4 regions of the Exiguobacterium sp. UBA1053 genome follow, and region 3 is predicted to be linked to each of the others. Evidence: riboswitches for the same ligand, from Rfam matches in the RefSeq annotation. Region 3 holds a riboswitch; each other region holds the start of a gene.
The links. A riboswitch is a leader RNA that binds a small molecule or an ion and turns the genes downstream of it on or off. The one in region 3 is predicted to bind S-adenosylmethionine.
Positions count from the first base shown of each region.

Region 1: another riboswitch for S-adenosylmethionine. It lies ahead of B3G15_RS05345 (2,3-diketo-5-methylthiopentyl-1-phosphate enolase); the one in region 3 lies ahead of B3G15_RS13045 (alpha/beta hydrolase).
Region 2: another riboswitch for S-adenosylmethionine. It lies ahead of B3G15_RS12135 (methionine ABC transporter ATP-binding protein); the one in region 3 lies ahead of B3G15_RS13045 (alpha/beta hydrolase).
Region 4: another riboswitch for S-adenosylmethionine. It lies ahead of B3G15_RS00055 (amino acid permease); the one in region 3 lies ahead of B3G15_RS13045 (alpha/beta hydrolase).

Region 1 covers NZ_DCDO01000006.1:16,862-20,059, forward strand. The annotation lists gene mtnK (S-methyl-5-thioribose kinase) at 1-490, opposite strand, end outside; SAM riboswitch class I at 569-672, opposite strand; SAM riboswitch class I at 878-979, shown strand; gene B3G15_RS05345 (2,3-diketo-5-methylthiopentyl-1-phosphate enolase) at 1,050-2,240, shown strand; gene B3G15_RS05350 (2-hydroxy-3-keto-5-methylthiopentenyl-1-phosphate phosphatase) at 2,237-2,896, shown strand; gene B3G15_RS05355 (methylthioribulose 1-phosphate dehydratase) at 2,893-3,198, shown strand, end outside.
Region 2 covers NZ_DCDO01000013.1:870,387-873,584, reverse strand. The annotation lists gene B3G15_RS12140 (methionine ABC transporter permease) at 1-384, opposite strand, end outside; gene B3G15_RS12135 (methionine ABC transporter ATP-binding protein) at 374-1,387, opposite strand; SAM riboswitch class I at 1,472-1,577, opposite strand; gene B3G15_RS12130 (aminotransferase class I/II-fold pyridoxal phosphate-dependent enzyme) at 1,640-2,827, opposite strand; gene B3G15_RS12125 (alpha-glucosidase) at 2,976-3,198, shown strand, end outside.
Region 3 covers NZ_DCDO01000013.1:1,068,841-1,072,038, reverse strand. The annotation lists gene B3G15_RS13050 (thymidine kinase) at 1-431, shown strand, start outside; gene B3G15_RS13045 (alpha/beta hydrolase) at 505-1,263, opposite strand; SAM riboswitch class I at 1,331-1,432, opposite strand; SAM riboswitch class I at 1,682-1,785, shown strand; gene B3G15_RS13040 (methionine ABC transporter ATP-binding protein) at 1,872-2,900, shown strand; gene B3G15_RS13035 (methionine ABC transporter permease) at 2,890-3,198, shown strand, end outside.
Region 4 covers NZ_DCDO01000001.1:8,996-12,193, reverse strand. The annotation lists gene B3G15_RS00060 (polysaccharide pyruvyl transferase family protein) at 1-1,093, shown strand, start outside; SAM riboswitch class I at 1,202-1,303, shown strand; gene B3G15_RS00055 (amino acid permease) at 1,381-2,784, shown strand; gene mmuM (homocysteine S-methyltransferase) at 2,759-3,198, shown strand, end outside.

The DNA.
Region 1 (3,198 bases), on a different contig from region 3:
AGTCTGGATTGTAGTACGTTCGGGCGACACGTTTCTTTTCAACCGGACCAAGTGCAAAGTCCGATGTATGGAATAACGTCCGAGCGAGATAAGAACCGATATGTTCCGCAAGCAACGGATACTGTTCACCTGCGAGTAAACCGCTTCGAACGATCGTCAGATGTGAAAGATCTTCCATGACCGTATACGCCTCTTCATGACTAGCATGAAAAACACGCGGCACGAACGGTACGGCATGCCGTGCGAATTCACGGAGTGCGGATTGCTCGATCCACGCTCGTTCGAGCGATAACGGCCAGCTCTCCCCGACGACCTTCGCGTACGGGAGTGCTTGTTTTAAAATCAAGCGATGTTCGCCTTCTCGAATCCGAAAGACGAGGTTGAGGTTCCCGTCGCCAATCTCTTCTGCTTCGACAGTTCCGTCGCCGATCAGTCCTAATGTCCGAACACGATCAATCGCGTCCTGTTCTGTGAATGCTTTATATGTCATCTCAGTTTCCCCCTATGTGATACACGAAAAAGCGCCTCTTTTCGTCATCGAAAAGAGGCGCAGAAAAGTCACTGCGTCCTCTTATCTCTCAGACGAAACGTCTGTTGGATGTAGCACCGTGCCTAGTGGTCGGTTGCTGCGGCGTCATCGGGCCAATTCCCTCTGCCAACTCGCGATAAGAGTCGTATGTAGTTGTCGTGTGTGATATTGATTTGAATCTTACGCAATCGACTTCCTCGCTGTCAAATCGAAATCAAGCAGAAACGGATATCATTTTTATGCCATCTATAGAAAGAGTATTTTCAAAAAAATAAATTTTCTAAAAATAGTTTGACAAGTAGCGATTCTCATGTAAAAATTGCAATTAGATTTCACAATTTCATCCAATTCTTATCAAGAGCAGACGGAGGGACAAGCCCTACGATGTCGCAGCAACCGACCTTTTGGCACGGTGCTAATTCTTGCAGCTACTAAGCTGACAGATAAGAGTCCACGTTCGAATCATTCATGGTCTCTTGTCGCTGACGAGAGACCATTTTTTTGTTGAAGGAGGAAAGACATGGCTTATATCACTGCTACTTATCAATTGACTGCCCGTGATCGACTCGAGCAGCGCGCTGAACAACTCGCGCTTGGTCTGACAGTCGGTTCTTGGACGGAACTGAATCATCTCGAACAACAACAACTCGCCTCGTTCAAAGGGGAAGTCGTACATACCGAAGAGCGCGATGGCAAAGGATATATCACAATTCGTTATCCGGAACATAACGTGTCGCGCGACTTTTCTGCGATTCTGACGACCGTCTTCGGGAAACTCTCACTCGACGGTGAAATCAAATTAACGGAATTGCTACTACCCGATACATTTACGTCGGACTTTCCAGGTGCGAAATTCGGGATTGAAGGGGTCCGTTCCTTGATTGGTGTCGAAGATCGCCCATTGTTAATGAGCATCTTCAAAGGAGTCATCGGACGCGATTTATCGTTTCTTCGTGATCAACTCGAAGGACAACTCGCTGGTGGGATTGATCTCGTCAAAGACGATGAGATCCTATACGACAATCCGTTAACACCGACGATTGACCGGGCACGAATCGGACGTGAGGTCATCGATGCTCACTTCCACCGGACTGGTAAACGTGCGTTATATGCGATCACACTCAGCGGTCCCGTCTTTACGCTCAAGGATCAAGCCAAACGATTGATTGACGCTGGAGCGACTGCTTTCTTGCTGAATACCTTCACATACGGACTCGACGTCTTACGCGAACTGGCGAGTGATCCGGAAATCAACGTTCCGATCTTCAATCATCCAGCATATAGCGGTGCGTTGATTGCTAGCCCGAATCACGGAGTCGCGGCCCCTGTCTTACTCGGCACATTACCGCGTGCTGCTGGGGCAGACTTGACGCTATTCCCGTCTCCTTACGGCAATGTCGCTTTGCCAAAGGATGTCGCCCGTGGCATCGCAGTCGAAGCGACTCGTCTCGGTCAGACGAAATCGATCTTCCCGGTTCCTTCAGCCGGTATTCATCCTGGACTCGTCGCTCAACTCGTACGGGACTTCGGGATCGATTCCGTCATCAACGCCGGTGGCGGCGTACATGGTCATCCGCAAGGTGCTGCGGCTGGTGTCATTGCTTTCCGTCAGGCACTCGAGGCGGCACTCGCAAATGAATCCCTATCGACGGCAGCATCGCGTCATGAAGAATTACGAATCGCCCTCGACGCTTGGGGGATCAAGTCATGACCGTACGGATTCTCTGTGACTTCGACGGGACAGTGACGACGCAAGATAATATCATCGCACTCATGCAGGCATTTGCGCCAGCGAGTGACTTCGAACCGTTAAAACGCGGCGTACTCGACCGGACGTTATCGATTCAGAGTGGTGTCGGGCAAATGTTCGCACTTCTGCCGTCTGACGGGAAAACAGCCTATCTTGATTTTTTGTTGGAGCGTGCGGTTATTCGCGACGGATTTTCGGAGTTACTGCAGTACAGTCGTCGTCAAGGCATCGATTTTTCGATCGTCAGCGGTGGAATGGACTTTTTCGTCGAACCGATCTTAGCGCCATTCCTTGAACAAGAACAGATTTACTGTAACGTCGCCGATTTCAGTGGTCCATTCGTCCATATCGATTGGCCAAACGCCTGCGATGCCCATTGTACGAACGGGTGCGGCTGTTGTAAAACGTCCGTTGCCCGGACACTACGTAAAGACGGTGACGTCATCATCGTCATCGGTGACTCGGTGACGGACTTCGAACTCGCGAAACAAGCGGATCGTGTCTATGCCCGTGATTATCTGATCACGTTGTGTGAAGAGAACGATATCGCCTATACACCGTTTGAGACGTTCCACGATATCGTTCATGATTTAACACGAGCGGAGGTGACAACATGACATTCATGCGACGGTATGAAGAGCTACGCGCCATCAAACAAGAGCTTGCGGCGCGCGATTGGTTCCCTGGTACGAGTGGCAATCTCGCCATCCGGACGTCCGGTGTCCCGGTTGAATTCCTTGTGACGGCAAGCGGAAAAGATAAACGGCAGACGACTCCTGACGACTTCGTTCATGTCGATGCGACCGGTCAATTGATTGGTGAGCAATCCGGGCGTCCTTCCGCTGAGACATTGCTCCATGTCGAAGTGTTCAATCGAACGGACGCCGGTTGTTCCCTGCATGTCCATACGATTGCGAAC
Region 2 (3,198 bases), 200 kb from region 3:
TTCCGCTGCTTCGATTAGACCAGGCGGAATTTCGCGCAGTGACGTCTCAACGAGTCGCGCGAGAAACGGAATCGCTGCGACACTGAGACTGACGGATGCTGCCGTCGGACCAATCGTATTGTCGAGTAAGAACTTCGTTAACGGAATGAGGGCAACCAGCAAGATGATGAACGGTAGCGACCGGACGATGTTGACGACGAAGTCAAGGACACGGCGGACGGCAAGGTTTTGAAAAAATAATCCCCGGTCGGTGACGAACAAGAGAATCCCGAGCGGAATCCCGACGACCAGTGCAAAGGCAAGTGAAATTCCTACCATCCACGCCGTCTCGCCGAGTGCCTTCAAGAGCTCAGGTAACATCGTTTGAATACGATCAAGCCACATCCTGAATCACCTCGAGTGCATGAAGTTCCGTCGCGAGCCAGTCGAGGGCAGGAGCGATTTGGTCGGATGATCCCGTCAAGCTGACAATCAGGACACCGAAGGCGACGTCTTGAATGTAGTCGACCTTGCCGTGCAAGATGCTGACTGAGATATCGTAACGGCGGATTGCTTCTGATAACGTACTCTCACCGGTCTTCTCGCCCGTGAACTGCAAGCGGATGATCTTGCCTGGAGTTGCCTGTAAGATGCGTTCCGGCAATTCGATTTGTAATGCCGTATCGACGTAATGTTGCGTCACTGGATGCTTGGCTTGACTAAACAGGTCATAGGTTGAGGCGACTTCAACGACTTCACCTTGCGACATGACCGCGACGCGATGGCAAATCTGTTTGACGACATCAATCTCATGCGTGATGAGGACGATCGTCAGTCCGAGTCGTTCATTCAAATCCTTCAGCAGTTCAAGGATCTGTAGTGTCGTAACGGGGTCAAGAGCTGATGTCGCTTCGTCACATAACAAGACGGTCGGATCGTTCGCGAGTGCCCGGGCAATCCCGACGCGCTGTTTCTGCCCACCGCTTAATTGGCTCGGGAAGTTCGTCTCAAATCCTTCAAGTCCGACGAGCGAGACGAGTTCGCGAATTCGCTCCGGGAAATCTGCTCGTTTGACTCCAGCAGCCTTGAGCGCAAAAGCGATGTTATCCGCGACGTTGCGCGACTGGATCAATTGGAAATGCTGAAAGATCATTCCTGTCCGCAAGCGAAGTTGACGCAAATCTGCTTTTGACATCCCGCCGAGCGAGACACCGTCGACCTTGACGGTTCCTTGTGTCGGATGCTCAAGCCCGTTGATCAGGCGAAGCAATGTACTCTTACCGGCACCGGACTCACCGATGATTCCGAAGATTTCTCCTTTTTGGATCGTCAAATCGACATCCCGTAATGCGAAAATCGGGGTCCGGTCTCGAACGAACCGTTTTGTAATGTGTTTGAATTCAATCATCCGCTCATCTCCTCATACAAAAAAAGTCGCTTTTTCCTAGTAGCAGAGCAACCAGAAAAAAGCGACGAAAGTGTAAGATTTCGTAACTTATCTCTCAGAATGAAGATCATTCTGTAGGATGTGGCACCGTTCCTTACAGGTGGTTGCCGGACGTCGTTGGGCCTAATCCCTCGGTCGCTCTCGATAAGTAGTTATGCTGTTGGGATTTACTTTAACGGAAATGATTCCCATCTGTCAAATGTTTTTTCAGAATTATTCCGCAACAGGTGTCCGGAACAGGTTGAGCGTTCCGATTCGATCGACGGCTTCTTCTAGACGTTCGACGTCAGCAATCAAGCTAATCCGGACGTAGCCTTCACCGTATTCGCCGAAGAATGATCCCGGGGTCACGGCGACATGTGCTTCGTCAAGCAGGTGATCGGTGAAGCTTTGGGACGTGTAACCTTCTGGAACAGGAAGCCAGACGAAGAAGGAACCGCCCGGTCGTGGTCCACTCCAACCAATCGCATCGAGTTTCGCGAACAACGCATCGCGTCGCGTTTCATACAAGTTACTTAACTCGCGGACGCACGTTTGGTCACTCGTGAGGGCGACGGTCGCAGCATGTTGAATCGGTGTGAAGGCACTGACGTAGAGATGTTCTTGGTACGTCTCGATGCTTGAGATGACGGACGGATTACCAATCGCAAAGGCGATCCGGAAGCCGGACATGTTGAAGCGTTTTGAGAGTGAGAATAGCTCGATCCCGACGTCTTTTGCCCCTTCCGTCTGCAGGAAGCTTCGCGTCGGACCATCGAAACTGATGCCGCCGTATGCTAAGTCATGGACGACACAGATATCATGGGCATCGGCGAAAGCGACTGTCTGTTCGAAGGCTTCTGCCGTCGCGGTCGCACCCGTCGGATTACTCGGGTAGTTGAGGAACAACATCCGGGCACGCTCGACGTCCGTCGTATCAAGTAAGTCGTAATCCGGTAAGAAGTTATTTTTCTCAAGCAACGGAAGCGTGATCGGGAATGCACCAGCAAGTGCTGCGCCAGACAGGTAATCCGGGTATCCTGGATCCGGAACGATGACACCTTCTCCAGGGTTGACGATTGTCTGCGGTAAGGCGACGATACCGGCTTTACTACCGAGGAGAATCGCGACTTCCGTTGCCGGATCGATTGTGACACCGAATTCAGTCGCATAAAAGCGTGCGACGGCTTGCTTTAGAAAATCATGTCCACGAAACGGTGGATATTGAAGGTTCGTTGGCTCGTCGATGGCTTGTTTTAAGGCATCGAGAATATGTACAGGCGTCGTCTGGTCAGGCGTTCCTTGACCAAGTGTGATGACATCGTGTCCGGCAGCTTTTACAGCACCGATTCGGTTCGCGAGTTCAGCGAAGACAGGAGCAGGAAGCCGATCAATGGCGATGGATGGAGCGAAATGTTTCATGGATGAATGCCTCCTTCGTGGTATTGTCGTCAAGGATAACGAATATTCAGTCAAAAGAAAAGAACTTTTTCGAAATTCAAAAAAATTGTCGGATAAACAGGTACAGATAAGTGGAGCGGGAATAAAGAGTAGGGAGAGGAGTGGGAAGATGAAGCGAGCTAACTGGAAAGAGGCAGTCGTCTATCAAGTCTACTGGCGTAGCTTTAAGGATTCGAACGGGGATGGGATTGGTGATTTGCGAGGTGTCATCGATAAGCTTGATTACATCACTTCACTTGGTGTCGATGTCGTGTGGTTGAATCCGTGTTATCGTTCCCCGGACGTCGATAACGGCTATGATATTGCCGATTATTACGAGATCATGGAAAAAG
Region 3 (3,198 bases):
CCGTCGTGGCGATTCCGATGGCGACGAGTCGCGATCTCTACGCAGCAGTAGCAGAGGAAACACAAATCGTCGGAATCGATGAAGTTCAATTCTTTGATGATGAGATCGTACAAGTCATCGAAGCACTTGCACAAGACGGAAAACGCGTCATTTGTGCAGGCCTTGATCAAGATTTCCGGGCAGAGCCATTCGGCAAGATGCCGGAATTACTGGCGCGCGCAGAATTCGTGACGAAGCTGCAAGCCATCTGTCTTTCGTGTGGTGATCCGGCTTCCCGGACACAACGGTTGATTGATGGAAAACCAGCGAACTACGATGATCCGATCATCCTAGTGGGCGCTTCAGAATCGTATGAGCCACGGTGCCGCCATTGCCATGAGGTGCCTGGAAAGCCGAAGCCGCTCCAATCGGTGCAGCACCAAGAAAATTAAAAAAGACGTACCGATCGCGGTCGTCCTTTGATGTAACAGCTATTCGCTTTTAAGTGAATAGCTGTTTTTTTTATTATCCCGTTTCCTGTGAGAACCGGCTTGAGCGTTCGATAAAGCGGATCGTCTCACGAACGATCAAATCCTGATCATGATCGAGGGTCGCGACGTGGTACGAGTTCAGTAAACAGTAGCTTCGTTTATCATTCGTTCCGATGTGCTGATGCAGATAATCCGAGCTCGACGGCGGGACGACGTGATCGGTCGCCGAGTAGAGAATTAATGTCGGCAGAAGGATTGATCCTAAGCGTCCTTTCGTTTCATCCATCAGACGGACGAGTTCGAACGCACAACGACTTGGAACGAGGTCATAGATGATTTCGAAAGCAGACCGTTTGATGTCCGGTGCCCCTTCCGGTAAGTACTGTGGACCGTCCTCGAACGAAAGTGCTTCATAGGATGGAACGGAAAGTGCGGCATTGATCGTAATGATGCCGGCAAACGGAATGCCGTCAGCAGCGAGTGACAGTGCAAGCGTCGCACCCATCGATTGACCGATGACGAAGACTTGATCGCATGTTTCTTGTAAACGTTCATAGCCGTCTTGCAGGCTTTGCTTCCAACATCGAGCAGTCGATTGTTCAAACTCGCGGACGTTCGTTCCATGTCCGCGTAAGCGCGGGGCATAGACGGTAAAACCTTCAGCAGCGAATGCCTCACCGACGTCGCGGACACTTTGCGGAGTGGCATTAAAACCATGACAGATTAGAATACCGATCGGTCCACCTTGAAAATAAAACGCTTCAGCACCAGTCAATACAGGATAGTTCATCATTACTATTTTTCCTCCATTCATGAAAAAAACTCGTCGACGTCACTGCTTGGACGCCCACGAGTTTTTCACCGTATCATCCAAAGCCGCGCTTTGCTGGTCGGAGCACCTTACAGATTGCAGGTTGCCGTGAAGTCATAGAGCCAGGTCTCTCGTTCACTCTTGATAAATATCATATTGGAATTGTCGGATTAATCATTGAAACGATGGTAGCACGACCGAAAATGCCTTGTCAAATCGTTCTAGACGAATCGTGATTTATTCTTTCAGCTAACTCATAACTTATGACTCAATCGATATGCGCCAAATGGATTATTTTTGCAAAGTTGGTTGACTTTTAAAGGTTCGACCCGTAATGTAAAAATTAGTTTTACGACATAAGCAACAACGCAACAACACACATACGAATTTCATACCGCAATACTTATCCAGAGAGGTGGAGGGACTGGCCCTACGAAACCTCGGCAACAGACTCATTATGAGCACTGTGCCAATTCCATCAGACAGATGTCTGAGAGATGAGTGGAGTGGATTCTGCCACTGTGCGGATCCAGGTCTCTTCTTGTTTCTCAAGAAGGGACCTTTTTTGTTGAATGAAGGGGGAAAACGGAATGATTGCATTTCATCAAGTCAAAAAAACGTACGTCACGAAAGATCAGACGATTGCAGCGCTCGACGGTGTCGACCTGACGATCGAAAAAGGTAAAATCTTTGGGGTCATCGGTTTTAGCGGTGCCGGAAAAAGTTCACTGCTCCGCTGTGTCAACCTGTTAGAACGACCGACGTCAGGAACGGTGACGGTCGATGGGGAAGATTTAACGCAACTGTCTCCGAAAAAATTACGCCAAGCAAAACAACGGATTGGAATGATCTTTCAGCACTTCAATCTGTTGAATGCGAACACGGTCTTTACGAATGTCGCAAAGCCACTCGTTCTCGCAGGCGTCAAGAAAGACGAGATTCGCCGCCGAGTGACAGAATTGCTCGATTTCGTCGATCTCGCGGACAAGGCGGATCATTATCCGGATCAATTGTCCGGTGGACAGAAACAGCGTGTTGGTATCGCCCGGGCACTCGCGACGCAACCTTCCGTCCTCTTATGTGACGAAGCGACATCAGCACTTGATCCCCAGACGACGCATCATATTCTCCAGTTATTAAAACGCATCAATGCCGAGTACGGGATTACGATTCTCTTGATCACCCACGAGATGGGCGTCATCCGGGAGATTTGCGACCGCGTCGCCGTTATCGAAGCTGGGAAGCTAATCGAATCGGGAACGGTCTTTGATGTCTTTTCAAGCCCGCAGACCGAGACGGCAAAAAACTTCGTCCGGTCCGTCATGCATGACGAGATTCCAGCATCGATTCGTCAGTTGATCGAGTCGCGAAATGCACATCCGATCTATAAGATTCATTTTCTCGGACATCACACCGGGCAGCCGCTCTTATCACAAGTCGCGAAACGTTTTGACGTCGATGTTAATATCCTGCACGGGAGCATCACAGAGTTGCAGGAGACGCCGTTCGGCACCTTGCTCGTCGAGTTGATTGGTGAGCCGGCTGAAGTAAAACGAGCGTTACAATACATCGATCAGGCACAGGTGACGGTCGAGGAGGTGCTTGCTGATGCTAGTTAACTATAGTGATATCTGGACAGCATTTTTGCAGACGATGACGATGGTGTCAGTGTCGTTACTGTTTTCAACTCTGATCGGCTTACCACTCGGTATCCTGCTTGTCGTCACGCGAAAAGGAGCGTTACTTGAAAATGTTCCGTTGTTCACGTTCTTCAACAGTATCGTCAATATTTTCCGCTCGATTCCGTTCATCATCTTACTCGTCGCGATCATCCCGTTGACGCGCTTGATCGTCCAGACGTCGATCGGAACAGAAGCCGCAATCGTTCCGCTCGTCTTTTACGCTGCACCGTACATG
Region 4 (3,198 bases), on a different contig from region 3:
TGAAGATGTCAAAGCGTTCGTCAGTGCCGTTCTCGAGCGCTCGAGCATGCTGGGTCTTCGCGGGGAGATCACGTCGAAATACTTAACACGTCTTGGTTTCCGCGAAGGGATCGATCATCGCGTCATCGGATGTCCTTCGATGTACGCGTTCGGTCGTGATTTGCACATCCGTGAAACGAACATCACACCTGAGTCGATGATTACGGTCAACTCGTCACGTTTAGCTCCACAAAATGTCCTCGATTTCATTACACGTGGGATGGAAGAGTATCCGAATCATTACTTCATTCCCCAGTGGATGAAGGAACTGAAGTTGACGTATACAGGGACGCACCCGATCGCAGATCTTTCAGTGACGAACTATCCGGTGAAGATGTCAGATCCTGCTTACATGAATGATCGGGTTCGTTTCTTCTTGAACGCACAGACATGGTTCGATTTCATCGGACAAGCAGACCTTAGTTTTGGTGCGCGCTTGCACGGAAACATCACAGCAACGCTTGCAGGTACGCCGAGTATCCTCATTCCAAAAGATGCACGGATGCGCGAATTGACGGATTACCATCAGTTGACGCACATTTGGGCGAACGACATCACAGCGGATACACAATTATCCGACGTCGTAGCAAGCGCTGACTTCCAAAGTCCGGCACGTGTTCAAGCGCGTAACTTCGACAACTTCGTTGACTTCTTGAACGTGAACAATCTTGAGCATATCTACCAAGAGACGAACTATCCTGAGAATGTACCGTTTGACCGTCAAATGGCGCAAACCGAGTTGCTCCCACCAGTACAACCGATCTCTGGCGTAAGTCTTGAGGAAGCAGTCGCTCGTTTTGAACGGTTCTTCCCGGAACAAGAGAAGAAGATTGCGGATGCGCAAAAACAAACAAAAGCACAATTAGCTGAAAAAGATAAGAAAATCAAAGCATTACAGAAACAAACAGGAACGGCTCAAAAGGATCAAGAGATTGCGGCGCTCAAAGCGCAATTGGCTGCCCAAACGAAGAAAATGAAGCACCAGCAAGGAACATTGAATCGGAAAGCGGTTCGTGCAGCCTTGAAAACAGCGGATTTATTCGCCAAAAAATAAACCTCCAAACATTCCGGATCGATACGATGCGGAATGTTTTTTTGATAGGAGTATTCTGAATTGTGTTGACAATTTGAAAAAGACTTGATAGGGTTAGGAACAATTACATACTTATCCAGAGAGGTGGAGGGACTGGCCCTATGAAACCTCAGCAACAGGTCGAAAGATACTGTGCTAATTCCTGCGGGTGCTGCACCCGATCGATAAGATTTCCGAATTGTCGACCGACGCATCCGTGAGGATGCGTTTTTTGTTTGGAATAGGTGGAACGAGGAGGAAATGGATTCATGAAAACGAGCGGAGCGTTTCGACGCAAGATGGAATCACGTCATCTGATCATGCTGTCGTTAGGTGGTGTTATTGGAACAGGATTATTTTTAAGTACAGGTTATACGTTGGAACAAGCAGGACGCGTCGGAACGATTTTATCGTATTTGATTGGGGCCGTCGTCGTTTACTTAGTCATGTTAAGTCTCGGTGAACTCGCCGTGCACATGCCGGAAACCGGATCATTTCATAAGTACGCAACGAAGTACATTGGACCCGGCACCGGTTATACAGTGGCCTGGCTCTACTGGCTGACTTGGACGGTCGCCCTTGGTTCAGAATTCACGGCAGCGGGTATTTTGATGCAACGTTGGTTCCCATCGATTCCCGTTTGGGTGTTCAGCGCCTTATTCGCTGCGATGATCCTTGGTATTAACGTCTTGAAAGTTCGCGTGTTCGCTGAAGTCGAGTTTTGGTTTTCCGCCATCAAGGTCGTGACGATCATTGCTTTCATTTTACTTGGTGCGGGAGCGATCGTCGGCTTCATTCCACTGCAAGATGGTAGCCCGGCCCCATTCTTTTCTTCGTTAACCGAAGGCGGATTGTTTCCAAATGGAGCTTTCGTCATCTTCATGACGATGCTTGCCGTGAACTTTGCTTACTCGGGAACGGAACTGATCGGCGTAGCAGCGGGTGAAGCAGTCGATCCGAAACGGACGATTCCGCTTGCGATCCGGACGACAATCTTGCGACTCGTCCTCTTCTTCGTCGGTACGATCATCGTGTTAGCCGTCTTATTACCAACGGATGGGAAAGGTGTACTCGAAAGTCCGTTCGTCGCTGTGTTTGAACGAATCGGAATTCCCTACGCAGCAGACGTGATGAACTTCGTCATTTTGACAGCGATCTTGTCGGCAGCGAACTCTGGACTTTACGCCGCCTCTCGGATGCTCTGGTCGCTTGCGCACGAACGCATGATTCCACGCTTTTTCGCCCAGGTGACGCCAAGTGGGGTTCCACTTCGAGCTGTATTGTTCAGCATGCTTGGCGGAGGACTTGCCTTGCTGTCTAGCATCTATGCAGCAGGAAGTGTCTATATCGCGCTCGTCTCGATTTCCGGTCTCGCTGTTGTCGTCGTCTGGATGAGTATCAGCATTGCTCAGTATCGCTTCCGGAAACAATTTCTCCGCGAAGGGCATACGGTCGACGAATTGGTCTATCGCACACCACTCTTTCCATTCGTGCCGATCGCCGCTTTCGTCGTTTGTTTGATTTCCCTGATTGGTATCGGATTTGATCCGACACAACGAATAGCCTTGTACTGTGGTATTCCATTCATCGTGATCTGTTATGTCGTACATGCGTTCACGAATTCTTCTCAGAAACGGAGTGTTGAAGATGTCCCGAATCAAAAATCCAGTTGATCAACGATTACAGGAAGTTCCCTTTCTCATTTTAGATGGTGCCCTTGCAACCGAACTTGAACAGAAGGGATTCGACCTGAACGACCCGCTTTGGTCAGCACGTCTCTTAATCGAAGCACCGGAACAAATCGAACACGTCCATCGTGACTACTTTGAAGTAGGTGCCGATGTTGCCATCACTTCAAGCTATCAAGCAAGTATCGAAGGGTTCAAGCAACGTCATATCACGACAGAGGAAGCACAGGCGCTGATCCGACAAACGGTCACCTTGGCGCAAAACGCACGCACGCGTAGCGGAAAGAGTGACGCATTAATCGCGGGATCAGTGGGTCCTTATGGTGCCTACTTAGCAGATGGTTCTGAGTATCGCGGTCATTATGGGGTGTCAGCAGATGTGCTGGAAGCCTTCCACAG